Regions from separate parts of the Streptomyces sp. NPDC056479 genome, predicted to be linked through region 1. Evidence: predicted binding sites of a transcription regulator. Region 1 holds the regulator's gene; the other holds the start of a gene.
What was found. The regulator HspR, encoded in region 1, represses chaperone genes until heat shock. The targets are predictions, from matches to a motif close to TTGAGNNNNNNNNNCTCAA.
Positions count from the first base shown of each region.

Region 1 (7,827 bases):
CTGAGACTACCCCCATCCTCAGTCGCACTGTAGCCAGGGGCGAGGTGATCTGAGTCGCTGAGGGTTGCCTTAAGAACCGATCGTGTTATTCATCCCGAAATGGTATATACGGCACTAATCTATGCCCGTGCTTTACGGGATCGCCGCCGCCACCGCCGCCCTTCTCCTCACCGCGCTCCTCGCGGCGCTGCTTCGCCTGCCCGCTCTGCGCCTCGGCATCGTGGACCGCCGGCGACAGCGGCCGCTGCCCCTGCTCGGCGGTGTGGCCGTCGCGCTGGTGACCTGCCTGGTGGCAGGTGCCGGGGAGTGGACGGGAGTCGCCCGACTGGGCTCGGAGATCATGCGGCTGCTGATCGCCGCGGGCGCCGTCGCCGTGCTCGGACTGGTCGCCGACGTACGCCGGGTGAAGGCACGGTTCCTGGTCGGCGGTACGGCCGTGGCGGCGCTCTGCGTGGTGCCGTACGGCGACACGGGGATCCTGCTGGGGCTGCTGGCCGTCGGCTGGATCGTGCTCGTCGCCGTCGGCTTCAAGGCGCTCGACCACGCGGACGCGCTGGTCGGCACGGTCGGGGTGCTCACCGCCTTCGGCGTCGGTGTCTGCGCGGCGGCCGAGGTGATGGACGAACTCGCCGTGCTGCTCAGTGTGCTGGCCGCCGCCCTGACCGGGTTCCTCATGCACAACTGGCATCCCGCGAAGATCGGGCTCGGAGCGTCCGGGTCCCTGTTCGTCGGCTTCGTGCTCGCGTCGTCGGCCGTGATGACCCGGGCCGGGCACGATCCGGTCTCGAGCGCGGGCGTGCTCTACGCGCTCACCGCCCTCGCCACCGCCGACGTCGTCCTAGTGGCGCTGTCCCGCCGGCTGGCCGGGCGGCCGCTGCTGCGGCCCGGGCCCGACCATCTGGCCCACCGGCTGCGCCGGGTCGGTCTCACTCCGCAGGGCGTGACCGTTCTGCTGGGTGCCGGGGCCTTCTCCGGGGTACTCGTCGGCGTCCTCGTGCACATGGGATGGATGGCGCGGTCCGGGGCGTTGTGGGTGGGGGTGGGCGCTCTGATCGCCGTACTCGGGCTGCTGCACATCAAGACCTACGGGCCTCGGCGTCAACCCAGTTTTCCCGTGCAGGACTCCGTCAGGGCCTCCGCACGGGTCGAGTCTTCGCAGGTGGGAGCCCAGTTGCGCGTAAGGAACGGATAAGAGTTGAGTGAGGTCGACTCAGCTCTGTTGACCCATGGGGAGCCGTCGTGCACACTTGAGTCCGTTCCACTCAAGTCAGCTGGAGGAAATCACCATGGCACGTGCGGTCGGCATCGACCTGGGCACGACTAACTCCGTCGTCAGCGTTCTGGAGGGCGGCGAGCCCACCGTCATCACCAACGCCGAGGGTGCCAGGACCACGCCGTCCGTCGTCGCCTTCGCGAAGAACGGCGAGGTGCTCGTCGGCGAGGTCGCCAAGCGCCAGGCGGTCACCAACGTGGACCGGACCATCCGTTCGGTGAAGCGTCACATGGGCACCGACTGGAAGATGGAGCTCGACGGGAAGCCCTTCAACCCGCAGCAGATCTCCGCGTTCATCCTCCAGAAGCTGAAGCGCGACGCCGAGTCGTACCTGGGCGAGAAGGTGACCGACGCGGTCATCACCGTCCCGGCGTACTTCAACGACTCCGAGCGTCAGGCGACGAAGGAGGCCGGCGAGATCGCCGGTCTGAACGTCCTTCGCATCGTCAACGAGCCCACCGCGGCCGCGCTCGCGTACGGCCTCGACAAGGACGACCAGACGATCCTCGTCTTCGACCTCGGTGGCGGCACCTTCGACGTGTCCCTCCTGGAGATCGGCGACGGCGTCGTCGAGGTGAAGGCCACCAACGGTGACAACCACCTCGGTGGTGACGACTGGGACCAGCGCGTCGTCGACTACCTGGTGCAGCAGTTCAAGTCCGGTCACGGCGTGGACCTCGCCAAGGACAAGATGGCCCTCCAGCGCCTCCGTGAGGCCGCCGAGAAGGCCAAGATCGAGCTGTCCTCGTCCACCGAGACCTCGATCAACCTGCCCTACATCACCGCCTCCGCCGAGGGCCCGCTGCACCTGGACGAGAAGCTCACCCGGGCTCAGTTCCAGCAGCTGACCGCGGACCTCCTGGAGCGCTGCAAGACCCCGTTCTTCAACGTCATGAAGGACGCCGGCGTCTCCATCAACGAGATCGACCACGTCGTCCTCGTCGGTGGCTCCACCCGTATGCCCGCCGTCGCCGAGCTCGTGCGCGAGCTGACCGGCGGCAAGGACGCCAACAAGGGCGTCAACCCGGACGAGGTCGTCGCCATCGGCGCCGCCCTCCAGGCCGGTGTCCTCAAGGGTGAGGTCAAGGACGTCCTGCTCCTCGACGTGACCCCGCTGTCCCTCGGCATCGAGACCAAGGGCGGCATCATGACCAAGCTCATCGAGCGGAACACGACGATCCCGACCAAGCGGTCCGAGATCTTCACCACCGCCGAGGACAACCAGCCGTCCGTGCAGATCCAGGTCTACCAGGGCGAGCGCGAGATCGCGGCGTACAACAAGAAGCTCGGGATGTTCGAGCTGACCGGTCTGCCGCCGGCCCCGCGCGGTGTCCCGCAGATCGAGGTCGCCTTCGACATCGACGCCAACGGCATCATGCACGTGACCGCGAAGGACCTCGGCACGGGCAAGGAGCAGAAGATGACCGTCACCGGTGGCTCCTCGCTGCCGAAGGACGAGGTCAACCGGATGCGCGAAGAGGCCGAGAAGTACGCGGAGGAGGACCACGCCCGCCGCGAGGCCGCCGAGTCCCGCAACCAGGGTGAGCAGCTCGTCTACCAGACGGAGAAGTTCCTCAAGGACAACGAGGACAAGGTCCCCGGCGAGGTCAAGACCGAGGTCGAGGCCGCCGTCGAGGAGCTGAAGACCGCGCTCAAGGGCGAGGACACCGCCGAGATCCGCACCGCCACCGAGAAGGTCGCCGCGGTCTCGCAGAAGGTCGGTCAGGCCATGTACGCCGACGCCCAGGCCGGCCAGGCCGCGGGTGGCCCCGAGGGCGCCGCTCCGGGTGGCAAGGCCGCCGACGACGACGTCGTGGACGCCGAGATCGTGGACGACGAGCGCAAGGACGGTGTCGCGTAATGACGGAGGAGACCCCGGGCTTCGAGGAGAAGCCCGACGTCCCCTCCGGCGCGACCCCTGACGACGCCGAGTCGAAGGCCGCCCCTCAGGAGGGGGCGGCCCCGGCCGGGGACGGAGCAGCAGACGCGGGCCTGGTGGCCCAGCTGGACCAGGTGCGTACGGCGCTCGGTGAGCGCACGATGGACCTCCAGCGGCTCCAGGCCGAGTACCAGAACTACCGCCGCCGCGTGGAGCGGGACCGGATCACGGTCAAGGAGATCGCCATCGCGAACCTCCTGACCGAGCTCCTGCCCGTGATCGACGACATCGGCCGCGCACGGGAACACGGCGAACTCGTCGGCGGATTCAAGTCCGTCGCGGAGTCGCTGGAGACCGTCGCGGCGAAGATGGGACTGCAGGCGTTCGGCAAGGAGGGCGAGCCCTTCGACCCGACGATCCACGAGGCCCTGATGCACTCCTACGCGCCGGACGTCACCGAGACGACCTGCGTCGCGATCCTCCAGCCGGGGTATCGCATCGGCGAGCGCACCATCCGCCCCGCGCGGGTGGCCGTGGCCGAGCCCCAGCCGGGCGCGCAGACCGTCAAGGAGGAGTCTGCCGAGGCGGCCGACGACAAGGAGAGCGGTGGCCCGGACGAGGGCTGACGTTGAACTGACGAGGAGAGAGGAGGGGCGTCGAGGATGAGCACCAAGGACTTCATCGAGAAGGACTACTACAAGGTCCTCGGCGTCCCCAAGGACGCCACCGAGGCCGAGATCAAGAAGGCGTACCGGAAGCTCGCCCGCGAGAACCACCCGGACGCCAACAAGGGCAACGCCAAGGCCGAGGAGCGCTTCAAGGAGATCTCCGAGGCGAACGACGTCCTCGGCGACCCCAAGAAGCGCAAGGAGTACGACGAGGCGCGCGCCCTCTTCGGCAACGGCGGGTTCCGCCCGGGGCCGGGCGGCGCGGGCGGCTCCTTCAACTTCGACCTGGGCGACCTCTTCGGAGGCGGCGCCCAGGGCCAAGGGGGTTCCGGCGGCTTCGGCGGCGGAATCGGTGACGTCTTCGGGGGCCTGTTCAACCGCGGCGGCGCGGGCACGGGCACACGTACCCAGCCCAGGCGCGGCCAGGACATCGACACCGAGGTCAACCTCAGCTTCACCGAGGCGATCGAGGGTGCGACGGTCCCGCTGCGGATGTCCTCGCAGTCACCGTGCAAGGCGTGCGCGGGCACCGGCGACAAGAACGGCACGCCGAGGGTGTGCCCGACCTGCGTCGGCACCGGCCAGGTGGCCCGGGGTTCGGGCGGCGGCTTCTCGCTGACCGACCCCTGCCCGGACTGCAAGGGGCGCGGCCTGATCGCCGAGCACCCGTGCATGGAGTGCAAGGGCAGCGGCCGGGCGAAGTCGTCCCGGACGATGCAGGTCCGCATCCCGGCCGGGGTGTCGGACGGCCAGCGCATCCGGCTGCGCGGCAAGGGAGCGCCCGGCGAGCGCGGCGGCCCGGCGGGCGACCTCTACGTCACCGTGCATGTCGACGCCCACCCGGTGTTCGGCCGCAAGGACGACAACCTCACGGTGACCGTCCCCGTGACCTTTACGGAGGCGGCCCTCGGCGGCGAGGTCAGGGTTCCCACCCTGGGCGGACCGCCGGTCACCCTGAAGCTGCCGCCCGGCACGCCCAACGGCCGCACCATGCGGGCGCGGGGCAAGGGCGCGGTCCGCAAGGACGGCACCCGCGGGGACCTGCTGGTCACCGTCGAGGTGAGTGTCCCGAAGGACGTGACGGGGAAGGCTCGTGACGCGCTCGAGGCGTATCGCGAGGCGACCGCGGAGGAGGATCCGCGGGCGGAGCTGTTCCAGGCCGCGAAGGGAGCTTGATGGAGATGGACGGTCGTCGACGCAACCCGTATGAACTGACCGAGGAAACCCCGGTCTACGTCATTTCGGTGGCGGCCCAGCTCTCCGGCCTGCACCCGCAGACCCTTCGCCAGTACGACCGCCTGGGCCTGGTGTCCCCCGACCGCACGCCCGGCCGGGGCCGCCGCTACTCGGCCCGCGACATCGAACTGCTCCGCCAGGTGCAGCAGTTGTCGCAGGACGAGGGCATCAACCTGGCCGGCATCAAGCGCATCATCGAACTGGAGAACCAGGTCGTCGCGCTGCAGTCCCGCATGGCGGAGATGCAGGCGGCCCTCGACGGGGCCGCGGCGGCGATGCAGCAGCGCGAGGCCGCGGTGCACGCGTCGTACCGGCGCGACCTGGTGCCGTACCAGGAGGTACAGCAGACCAGTGCGCTGGTGGTGTGGCGGCCGAAGAAGCCCAAGGACTAGGCAGACCGCAGGCAAAAGGGGCCCGGAGGAATCTCCGGGCCCCTTTCCTGTGCCGTGAGCGGCCCGCCGTCAGCTGTGGCCGTCAGCGGCCGACGAAGAACTCCAGCGAGGTGCTCTGCGTGCTCTGGCGGCCGTAGGCGTCCACGGCGTACACCTCGGCGATGCAGGGGCCGTTGTAGGGCGCCGTCCAGGAGAGCGACCCCGTGGCGGAGAACCGGGTGCCGCTGATGCCGCAGGCGCCCGAGATCTCCCAGGAGTAGCCCTTCAGGACGCGTGCCTCGTCGCCCGTGCCGGGGGCGGCCGTGAGCTGGATCGGACTGCGCGCGGGCACGCCCGTGGTGACCAGGGTCAGCTTCGGCGCGGCCGGGCCGCTCGCGGTGGCCGGCGTCAGACGGTCGACGACGGTCTCCGCGGAGGGGACGGAGTCGGCGCCCTGGGCGTCGACGGCGGCCACGTAGTAGTAGGCCTTGCCCTTCGGGGCGGAGGTGTCGGCGTACGACGTGCCGGACGTGGCGCCCAGGAGGCTCCAGGCGCCGGTGGCGGTGGTGCGGCGGTAGACGCGGTGGCCGGTGACCCCGGCGTCCTCGGCCGCGGTCCACGTCACCTTCGTGGAGGCGTCGGCGGGCGTGCTCGTGAGGCCCGTGGGGGCGGCGACGGCCGACGCCACGGGGCGGGTGACCACCGCGGGGTCGGAGACCGGGGCGATGTTGCCGGCGGCGTCGAGGGCCACCACCTCGTAGTTGTAGGCCAGGCCCGCGGGTGCCACGGGGTCCGTCCAGGACGTGCCGAAGACGATCTCCGGACCGTCCATGTCCGACTGGCCGCCCTCCGCGCCCCACACCTCGTAGTGGTGCACGTCCTTGGACGTCGAGGCCTTCCACGTGACGGAGTTGCCCGCCGTCGTCCCCAGCGCCGACACGGTCTCGACCCGCGCCGGGGCCGTCCGGTCGACGGTGGTGACGGCCTGATCCGTCGTACCGGCCGACTCGTTGCCGGCTTTGTCGTAGGCGCGGACCTCGTAGTAGTAGGTCGCGCCATTCACCGGCAGGGTGCTGTCGGTGTACGTGGTGGAGGTGGTCGTCGCGAGCGGGGTGCTGCCGTAGGAGGCGCCCTTGAGGCGGCGGTGGACGCGGTAGCCCGCGAGGTCCATCTCCGGGTTCTTGGACCAGGTCAGCTTGGCCTTGCCGGTGGCCGTGTCGTACGTGACCTTCGCACCGGTGGGCGTGAGCGGCTTGACCTTGTCGACGGTGGCCGAAGTCCGCGGGGCGTAGCCGAACTTGACCTTCGCGCTGCCGGTCCAGTTCACGTAGTCGATCCGCAGCGTGTGCTTACCCGCTGGAACGGAGACGTTGACGGTCTTGGAGACGGTCGTGGAGGTGTTCTTCCACAGGTCGATCTTGCGGGAACCGTCGAGGTAGACGCGGATGCCGTCGAGCCCGGAGGCGGAGAGGACGAAGGGCCCGCCGGAGCCGAAGTCGCGGGTGAGGGTCCAGCGGACGGCGAAGTTGTCCTTGGGGAGGCCGGAGGCGGGGGCATTGGTGCCCCAGTTCTGGTCGATGGCGGTGTCGCAGTCGGTCTTCTTCGGCGTACCGGAGAAGGCCGTGTTCGCGAAGAACTGCCGCTTGAAGACGGGCGAGTTGCAGGTCACGGCGGCGGACGCGGGCGCGGCGAGGGTCGTGAGCAGGCCGCCCGCGGTGGCGAGCACGAGGGCGGTCGCGGTGACCGCGGGCGTGCGTCTGGCTGGGGTCATGGGGTCCTTCGGTCCTGTTCGGCGACGGCGGTGATCAACCGTCGCCGAACACGTACGGCGTCTGTCAGGGGTTGTCGGCCGGGGCGGTGACCGCCCAGTCGCCGCCGGGCGCCGACTCCGTGCCGTCCGCGTACATCGCGGTCACCCAGTAGTGGCGGGTGGTGCCCGCGCCGGCGCCGGTGTCCACGTAGGAGGTGCCGGTCGTGGCCGCCAGCTTCTCGTAGGCCTCGGTGTCGGGGTTCCAGCGGTAGACCTGATAGCCGGTGGCATCGGCCACGGTGTTCCAGGTCAGCACTACGTCGTCGTCGTTCTCGTCGGCCGTCAGATGTACCGGCGAACCCTCCGGCGTGGCCACGCTCGGCGTCATGTCGAGCTCGGTGACGCGCACGGCCTGGACCGGATCGTCGCTCCACTTGATGGCGGAGTTGCCCTCGTCGTCCACGGCGTCGACGAAGAAGCAGACCTCGTCGCCGTCGGGGAGCGTGGTGTAGTCGTAGGACGTGTCACTGGGCGAGACGTAGTCCACCAGGCTGCCCCAGCAGACTTGTTCGCCCTCGTCGCCGTAGAGCTCGCCCCAGTGGACCGTGTAGTACTTCAGGTCCGTTGCCGCGCTCTTGTCCCAGTCGAGC
Region 1 is NZ_JBHTRZ010000005.1:576,555-584,381, forward strand. It holds gene ACFQ6S_RS23025 (MraY family glycosyltransferase) at 128-1,192, shown strand; gene dnaK (molecular chaperone DnaK) at 1,287-3,134, shown strand; gene grpE (nucleotide exchange factor GrpE) at 3,134-3,778, shown strand; gene dnaJ (molecular chaperone DnaJ) at 3,815-4,996, shown strand; gene ACFQ6S_RS23045 (heat shock protein transcriptional repressor HspR) at 5,002-5,448, shown strand; gene ACFQ6S_RS23050 (PA14 domain-containing protein) at 5,531-7,198, opposite strand; gene ACFQ6S_RS23055 (PA14 domain-containing protein) at 7,263-7,827, opposite strand, start outside.

Region 2 (7,827 bases), on a different contig from region 1:
CCCGGTTCAACTGATTCAGCAGCCGGGCCAGCTCGGCCACTTCCTGCCGGTCCCAGTGCGACAGCTGCTCGACATAGCGAGCCCGCCGGGCCTCGCGCACCTTGGCGACCCGGCCGCGTCCCACCTCGGTGAGGTGGACCAGCCAGGCCCGCCCGTCGGCGGGGTCGGGCTCGCGGGCGACCAGACCCAGGTCCTCCAGGGCGCGCAGCTGGCGGGACATGGTGGCCTTGCCGACGCCGATGTAGGCGGCGAGTTCGGTGGCCCGCTGGCGGCCGGCGTCATCCAGACGGACCAGCAGACCGTACGCCGCGGACTCCAGGTCCGGATGGACCTCGCGGGCCATCTCGCCCTGCTTGGCCCGGGCGCGTCGGAACAGGACCGTCAGCTCACGTTCCAGGTCCAGGAATTCGGGCCGGCCCAGACCACCACCGGTCACTCCTCCAGAGGGGGCACCCCCGGATTCGACTCGGCGCCCGGCACCGTTTCCGTCTTCGCGCACGTCAGCCCCTGCCTCGTTCTTCCCGGTCGTGAAAGTTTCCGCCAACCGCCGTCATCGCCGCTGCTCCGCCAGTATTTCGCAGGCTTAGACCAACGGCAGCCTCCGGACCCCCTTCCACCTGCTGTTCCGGCCGCATAACTTCCCTGTCGAACCGTGATGGCATGCCCACGCCACACGCACTCCGGCGTCGGCCGCGTCACGGGACACGCACAACTCCCCACCGAGCGTCACCGAGCCTTCGGAGGCACGCTATGCCCGTGCACAGACCCGAACTGCTCCGCAACCGGCGCCCGCACCTCGCCGGGGTGCTGCTCGCCGCCGCCCTGCTCCTTCTACTCCCCCTGTCCGCACCCGCATCCGCCGACGACCCCCCGCCCCGCGGCTCGGCCCACATGGGCATCGGCGTCATGGCCCACGACGGCGTGGACGGCGCCCCCGTCTCTGACCTGGCCGCCGAGACCGAAGGCGTCGACGTCGCCAGCCATCAGGGCAACGTCGCCTGGTCGACGCTGTGGGGCAACGGCGTGAAGTGGGCCTATGTGAAGGCCACCGAGGGGACCTACTACACGAACCCCTATTTCACCCAGCAGTACGACGGCTCCTACGACATCGGCATGATCCGCGGCGCCTACCACTTCGCGACCCCGGACACCACCAATGGCGCAACCCAGGCGAACTATTTCGTCGACCACGGCGGGGGCTGGTCCCGCGACGGCAAGACCCTGCCCGGCGCCCTCGACATCGAGTGGAACCCGTACGGGGATGCCTGCTACGGCAAGACCCCGGCCGCGATGGTCACCTGGATCCGCGACTTCGTGAACCAGTACAAGGCACGCACCGGCCGCGACCCGGTCATCTATACGGCCACCAGCTGGTGGAAGCAGTGCACCGGCAACCACAGCGGATTCGCCACCGCCAACCCGCTGTGGGTCGCCCGGTACGCGGCGGCGGTCGGGGAACTGCCGGCGGGCTGGAGCTACTACACGATGTGGCAGTACACGTCCTCCGGACCGACCGTCGGTGACCACAACAAGTTCAACGGGCCCCTCGACAGGGTCGAGGCGCTCGCCAACGGTTAGTACGGCGAAGGCCCGGGCCTCCCTCACGGGACCCGGGCCTTCCCTATCCGGTCACGTCCGTCACGCCGCGACCGGAACCTCCGGCGCCGCGCCATTGGTGGCCGGCGACAGCGCCAGTTCCAGGACCTGGCGGACGTCGGTGACGGCATGGACGTCGAGCTTGTCCAGCACCTCCGCCGGGACGTCGTCCAGGTCGGGCTCGTTGCGCTTGGGGATGATGACGGTCGTGACGCCCGCGCGGTGGGCCGCCAGCAGCTTCTGCTTCACACCGCCGATCGGGAGCACCCGGCCGGTCAGCGAGACCTCGCCGGTCATCGCCACGTCCGTGCGGACCAGCCGGCCGGACAGCAGCGAGGCGAGGGCCGTCGTCATCGTGATGCCCGCGCTCGGGCCGTCCTTCGGCACCGCGCCCGCCGGGAAGTGGATGTGCACCCCACGGTCCTTCAGATCGGCGACCGGCAGCTCCAGTTCGGCACCGCGCGAGCGGAGGAAGGACAGGGCGATCTGAGCGCTCTCCTTCATCACATCGCCCAGCTGACCCGTCAGCGTCAGGCCCGCCGCGCCCGTCTCGGGGTCGGCCAGCGACGCCTCCACGAACAGGACGTCACCGCCCGCGCCGGTCACCGCCAGACCCGTCGCCACGCCCGGCACCGCCGTACGGCGCTCCGCCGGGTCCTGGGCGGACTCGGGGACGTGGTGCGGTCGCCCGATCAGGGAGCGCAGGTCGCCGTCGTCGATGGTGAACGGCAGCTTCCGGCGACCCAGTTCGTGCTCGGCCGCCACCTTGCGCAGCAGACGGGCGATGGACCGCTCGAGGTTACGGACACCCGCCTCGCGGGTGTACTCGCCGGCGAGCCTGCGCAGGGCGCCCTCGTCGATGGCGACCTCGTCCTTGTTCAGCCCGGCCCGCTCCAGCTGGCGCGGGAGCAGGTGGTCACGCGCGATGACGATCTTCTCGTCCTCGGTGTAGCCGTCGAGGCGGACCAGCTCCATACGGTCGAGCAGGGCCTCGGGGATGGCCTCCAGGACGTTCGCCGTGGCCAGGAAGACGACGTCGGACAGGTCCAGTTCCACCTCCAGGTAGTGGTCCCGGAAGGTGTGGTTCTGGGCCGGGTCCAGGACCTCCAGCAGGGCTGCCGCCGGGTCGCCCCGGAAGTCGGACCCCACCTTGTCGATCTCGTCGAGCAGGACCACCGGGTTCATCGACCCGGCCTCCTTGATGGCGCGGACGATACGGCCGGGCAGCGCGCCCACGTACGTCCGCCGGTGGCCGCGGATCTCCGCCTCGTCCCGGACACCGCCGAGGGCGACGCGGACGAACTTGCGCCCCATCGCGTGCGCGACGGACTCACCGAGCGAGGTCTTGCCGACGCCGGGCGGGCCGACCAGCGCCAGGACGGCACCGCCGCGCCGGCCGCCGACGACACCCAGGCCGCGGTCGCTGCGGCGCTTGCGCACCGCCAGGTACTCGGTGATCCGCTCCTTCACGTCCTCCAGGCCCGCGTGCTCGGCGTCCAGCACGTCCTTCGCGCCCTGGATGTCGTAGGCGTCCTCGGTGCGCTCGTTCCACGGCAGTTCGAGGACGGTGTCCAGCCAGGTGCGGATCCATGAACCCTCGGGCGACTGGTCGCTGGACCGCTCCAGCTTGTCGACCTCCTTGAGGGCGGCCTCGCGGACCTTCTCGGGCAGGTCGGCGGCCTCGACACGGGCGCGGTAGTCGTCGGACTCCTCGCCGTCCTGCTCGCCGTTCAGCTCGCGCAGTTCCTTGCGTACGGCTTCGAGCTGGCGGCGCAGCAGGAACTCTCGCTGCTGCTTGTCGACGCCTTCCTGGACGTCCTTGGCGATGGTCTCGGCGACGTCCTGCTCGGCGAGGTGGTCGCGCAGTTGCTGGGTGGCGAGCTTGAGGCGGGCGACCGGGTCGGCGGTCTCCAGCAGCTCGATCTTCTGCTCGGTGGTCAGGAAGGGGGAGTACCCGGAGTTGTCGGCGAGCTGGGACACCTCGTCGATGGCCTGGACGCGGTCGACGACCTGCCAGGCGCCGCGCTTGCGCAGCCAGGCGGTGGCAAGCGCCTTGTACTCCTTCACCAGTTCCGCGACCTGTCCGGGCAGCGGCTCGGGCACGCTCTCGTCGATCCGGGTCCCCTCGACCCACAGCGCGGCACCCGGCCCGGTCGTCCCGGCGCCGATCCGCACCCGGCCGCGACCGCGGATCAGGGCGCCCGGGTCACCGTCGGCCAGCCGGCCGACCTGCTCGACGGTGCCGAGCACACCGGTGCCCGGGTAGGTCCCGTCGATGCGTGGCACCAGGAGCACCCTGGGCTTTCCCGGTGTGGAGCGGGCGGCGGCCTGGGCGGCCTCCACCGCGGCGCGTACATCAGCGTCGTTCAAGTCCAGCGGGACCACCATCCCGGGCAGCACGACATCGTCGTCGAGCGGCAGCACGGGCAGGGTGAGCGAAGTGGACGTCGAAGCCATGATCTCCCCTTAGGCAGTCAAGTTGAGTTATGCCGACTCAATGCTTGGGAGAGTGGGAATGTTCCCCGGCCGCCGTTCGCTGTGAGCGATCAGCTGAGGCACGGGGTGTGACCTCGCCATTCATGGTGAACGGCGGCCGGGGCTCAGCTCTTCCCGACCCTTGACCGCAGGTGCCCTATCGCGGCCCAGGAGCCGGCCACGTGACTGCCCGGGGCGGGTTACTCGGGCCGTCGCCAGCGGCGCACCGCCGGCCACAGCCCGATCCCGATGACCAGGGCGATCAGATGCCCCCAACCGGTCAGCGGATCCGTGAGGTTCAGCAGGTCCTGGATCAGCATCCCGCCGAACGGCACCAGCACCGGCCACCGCAGCCACGGCCGCAGCAGCCCGGTCAGCGCGCCGATGCTCGTCGCGACGCCGAAGCTGACGCCGTAGTCGAGGCGGTGCAGCGAGCTGTCGGGGAGGTGGCCGACCAGTACCGCCAGCCCCACCGGGACCTCGGTCGCGAGCGTGGCCAGGACGTGCCCGGCCAGAAAGACGACGGCCGTGCGCGCGCCTCCGATGCGCCGCTCCAGCGCGGTGAGCACGAGCACGAAGCAGAGCGTGTACGGCGCCAGGATGCCGCCGGCGATCCACAGCGCGCTGGCGAACAGCACCAGCGCGGGCGTGCGCACGAGGTGGGCCACATCGGTGCTGGAGCCCTGGTGCAGGGCGTGCACGAGAGAGGAGTCGGCGTAGGTGACGACCAGGGAGGTTGCGGCCAGTACGGCGGCGTAGCCGAAGGTGAACGGGGTGCCGGTGGGGGTGGGGAGCAGACGCCAGGGACGGAAGGCGCGGGCGCGGGTACCGGGCGCGGCCGTGGCCTCGGAGGTGATCGGTGCCGGTGACGGAGACGCGATGGCGTTCGTCGCGGTGGCGCCCACCGGTCCGCGCTGGCGCGGCATCCCGTCCAGCAGCTCGGCCGCATCGGGCAGGCCCGCCTCACCGGGCACCGGTACCGGGTCCGTCGCACCCCCAGCCGCAGTCCGTTCCAAGGTGAGGCGCTCCTTCCGTTTCCCCCACCTTTCGCCCGCGGCCCGAGCATGTCTGTGACCGGCGCCACTCGGGAGCTGATTCTCAGGAACCTCTCAACCAGGTCACCGGTCCACCGGCAGCCCCGCCCCCGTGAACGTGAGCGCCCGCAGCAGCCGGTCCACGTACACCCTCAGCCGCCCACCCATGTCGAAGAACTTCGCCGGCCGGTTCCTGGCAGGCGGGCCGGCTCGCCGAAGCGGGCCCCTTCCTCCGGTACGGCACCACGGAGCTGGTCGCCGGCCGTCATCTGACCCACTTCAACCTGCTGGGGCAGGGCGGCGCCCGTGAGATGGCCGAGTGGGCCAACCGGCCGACCCGGGCCGCGCCTTCACCGACAATCCCGGAGCGTCCTTCGGCTCCGGCGACGTCTCGGCCTGGCCGGAGCCGCTGGGGCCGGCGGCGGTCGGGGACGCGGAGCTGGTGGAACGGTTCTCGGACACCGTCCGGCGGGAGTACCTCGCGGTCGGCTTCCGGGTGGCGCTGCACCCGCAGACCGACCTGGCGACGGAGCCGCGCTGGTCACGGCAGTCGGGGACGTTCGGTTCGTCGGCCGAGGCCGCGAGCGAGCCGGTGGCGGCGTACGGGGCGGGCTGCTCGCAGATCATCCCGTACTACGGCCAACCCGTCGGCACCGACTGGGAGGAGGTCGGCTTCGGCTTCAACAGGGGCGTCCTGACCGCCCTGTTGCGCGAGCCCCTCGGCTTCACGACCAGTTCGGCGGGGAACAGTGCCCCGAGGTGATCGTGGAGTTGGTGCGCACCGGGCGCGTCCCGGAGCGCCGGATCGACGACTCCGTACGGCGGCTGCTGCGCGAGAAGTTCGTACTGGGCCTCTTCGAGAACCCGTACGTCGATCCCGACCGGGCCGAGGAGACCGTCGGCGCGAGCGAGTTCACGGCGCTGGGCGAGGCGGCACAGCGCGGGGCGCTGACGGTCCTGACCAACCACGCCCTGCTGCCGCCGCGCGGTAGGCCCGATCTCTACGTCCAGGGCGTCGGCGAGCAGGCGGCCCCGGCGTACGGGAATGTTGTCGGTGATCCGGCGGACGCCGAGGTGGCGATCCTGCGGCTGCGCACGCCCCACGAGCAGCGGCCCGGTGTCTTCGAGTGCTTCTTCCCCGAGGACGAGCCGAAGGAGATCCTGCGGCGGCTGGACACGGTCCCGATCCTGGTCTGCGTCAACCTGGAGCGGCCCGCCGTACTCCCCGAGATCGCCGACCGGGCGGCCGTCCTGATGGCCGATTTCGGAGCGAGCGACAACGCCCTCCTGGACGTCGCGTTCGGGCGGGCGCGGCCCGAGGGGAGGCTGCCGTTCGAGCTCCCGCGCTCGATGGCGGCGGTGGCCGCGTCAAGGCCGGACGTGCCGAACGACACGGAGAATCCCGTGTTCGGGTACGGGCACGGGCTCGCCCTCTGAGGCAATTCCCTCGGCCGGACCGTCCGGAGCTGCGAGGATGACCCGATGCCCACTTCGTACGACCTCCCTGAAGTCCTGGACCGTCACGAAGGCCCCCACGGCGAGATCGTGCTGCGGCGGCACGGCGAACTGCTGCAGATCATCGCGAACGGCTGTTTCCTGATGGACACCTCCGACGGGCGTTCGGAGCGGCTGCTGGTCGACTCGGCGCTCGGCGCGCTGCCCGGCCGGCCGCGGCCGCACCTGCTGATCGGCGGCCTCGGCGTCGGCTTCTCGCTCGCACACGCCGCCGCCGATCCACGCCCCGGAAGGATCACCGTCGTCGAGCGCGAGAGCGCGATTATCGGCTGGCATCTTGACGGACCCTTGTCGCACTTCTCCGCCCGCGCCCTCGCCGACCCGCGCACCGGGATTCTGGAAACCGATCTCGTGGCGTACGTGCATGAGACTTCCGACACGTATGACGCCCTGTGTCTCGACATCGACAACGGGCCGGGATGGACCGTCACCGAGGGCAACGACAGCCTCTACTCACCGGCCGGACTCGCGGCCTGCGCACGGGTGTTGAGGCCGGGTGGGGTACTGGCCGTATGGTCTGCCCAGCCCTCTCCGGAATTCGAAGAAACCTTGTGTAATGCCGGATTCCAACAGGTGCGTACCGAAGAGATCCCCGTTGCCCGGGGCGTTCCGGACGTCGTACACCTTGCCGTACGACCTGGATAGCCGTGGCGCGGTGACTCCCCGTACTCTGCTCACCTGACGCGGATCATTCAAGCGTCAATCGCAAGCATGAGCAGGCATAGCCAGTCAGAGGAATCACCCCACGGATTCCGGAAAGCAACTTTGGGGCGGGCGATGGAGCAGACACACACCTCCCACAACGGCACGGCGGCGACGCCGGGCGCACAGCGCCGGGTCCTCGTGGTCGAGGACGATCCGACGATCGTGGACGCCATCGCGGCCCGCCTGCGTGCCGAGGGATTCCTCGTGCAGACGGCGGGCGACGGTCCTGCGGCGGTCGACACGGCCGAGGCCTGGCAGCCCGACCTGCTGATCCTCGACATCATGCTGCCGGGCTTCGACGGCCTGGAGGTATGCCGGCGGGTGCAGGCCGCGCGGCCGGTGCCGGTGATGATGCTGACCGCGCGCGACGACGAGACCGACATGCTGGTCGGGCTCGGGGTCGGCGCCGACGACTACATGACCAAGCCGTTCTCGATGCGGGAGCTGGCGGCACGCGTGCATGTGCTGCTGCGCCGCGTCGAGCGGGCCGCGCTGGCCGCAA
Region 2 is NZ_JBHTRZ010000007.1:1,989-9,815, reverse strand. It holds gene ACFQ6S_RS26395 (MarR family winged helix-turn-helix transcriptional regulator) at 1-499, opposite strand, end outside; gene ACFQ6S_RS26390 (lysozyme) at 751-1,578, shown strand; gene lon (endopeptidase La) at 1,639-4,053, opposite strand; gene ACFQ6S_RS26380 (rhomboid-like protein) at 4,272-5,087, opposite strand; gene ACFQ6S_RS26375 (hypothetical protein) at 5,425-5,868, shown strand; gene ACFQ6S_RS26370 (glycoside hydrolase family 3 C-terminal domain-containing protein) at 5,865-6,542, shown strand; gene ACFQ6S_RS26365 (spermidine synthase) at 6,588-7,265, shown strand; gene ACFQ6S_RS26360 (response regulator transcription factor) at 7,398-7,827, shown strand, end outside.
Region 2: a site for HspR is predicted at 4,076-4,094, ahead of lon (endopeptidase La). Genes of this name have one in related genera too.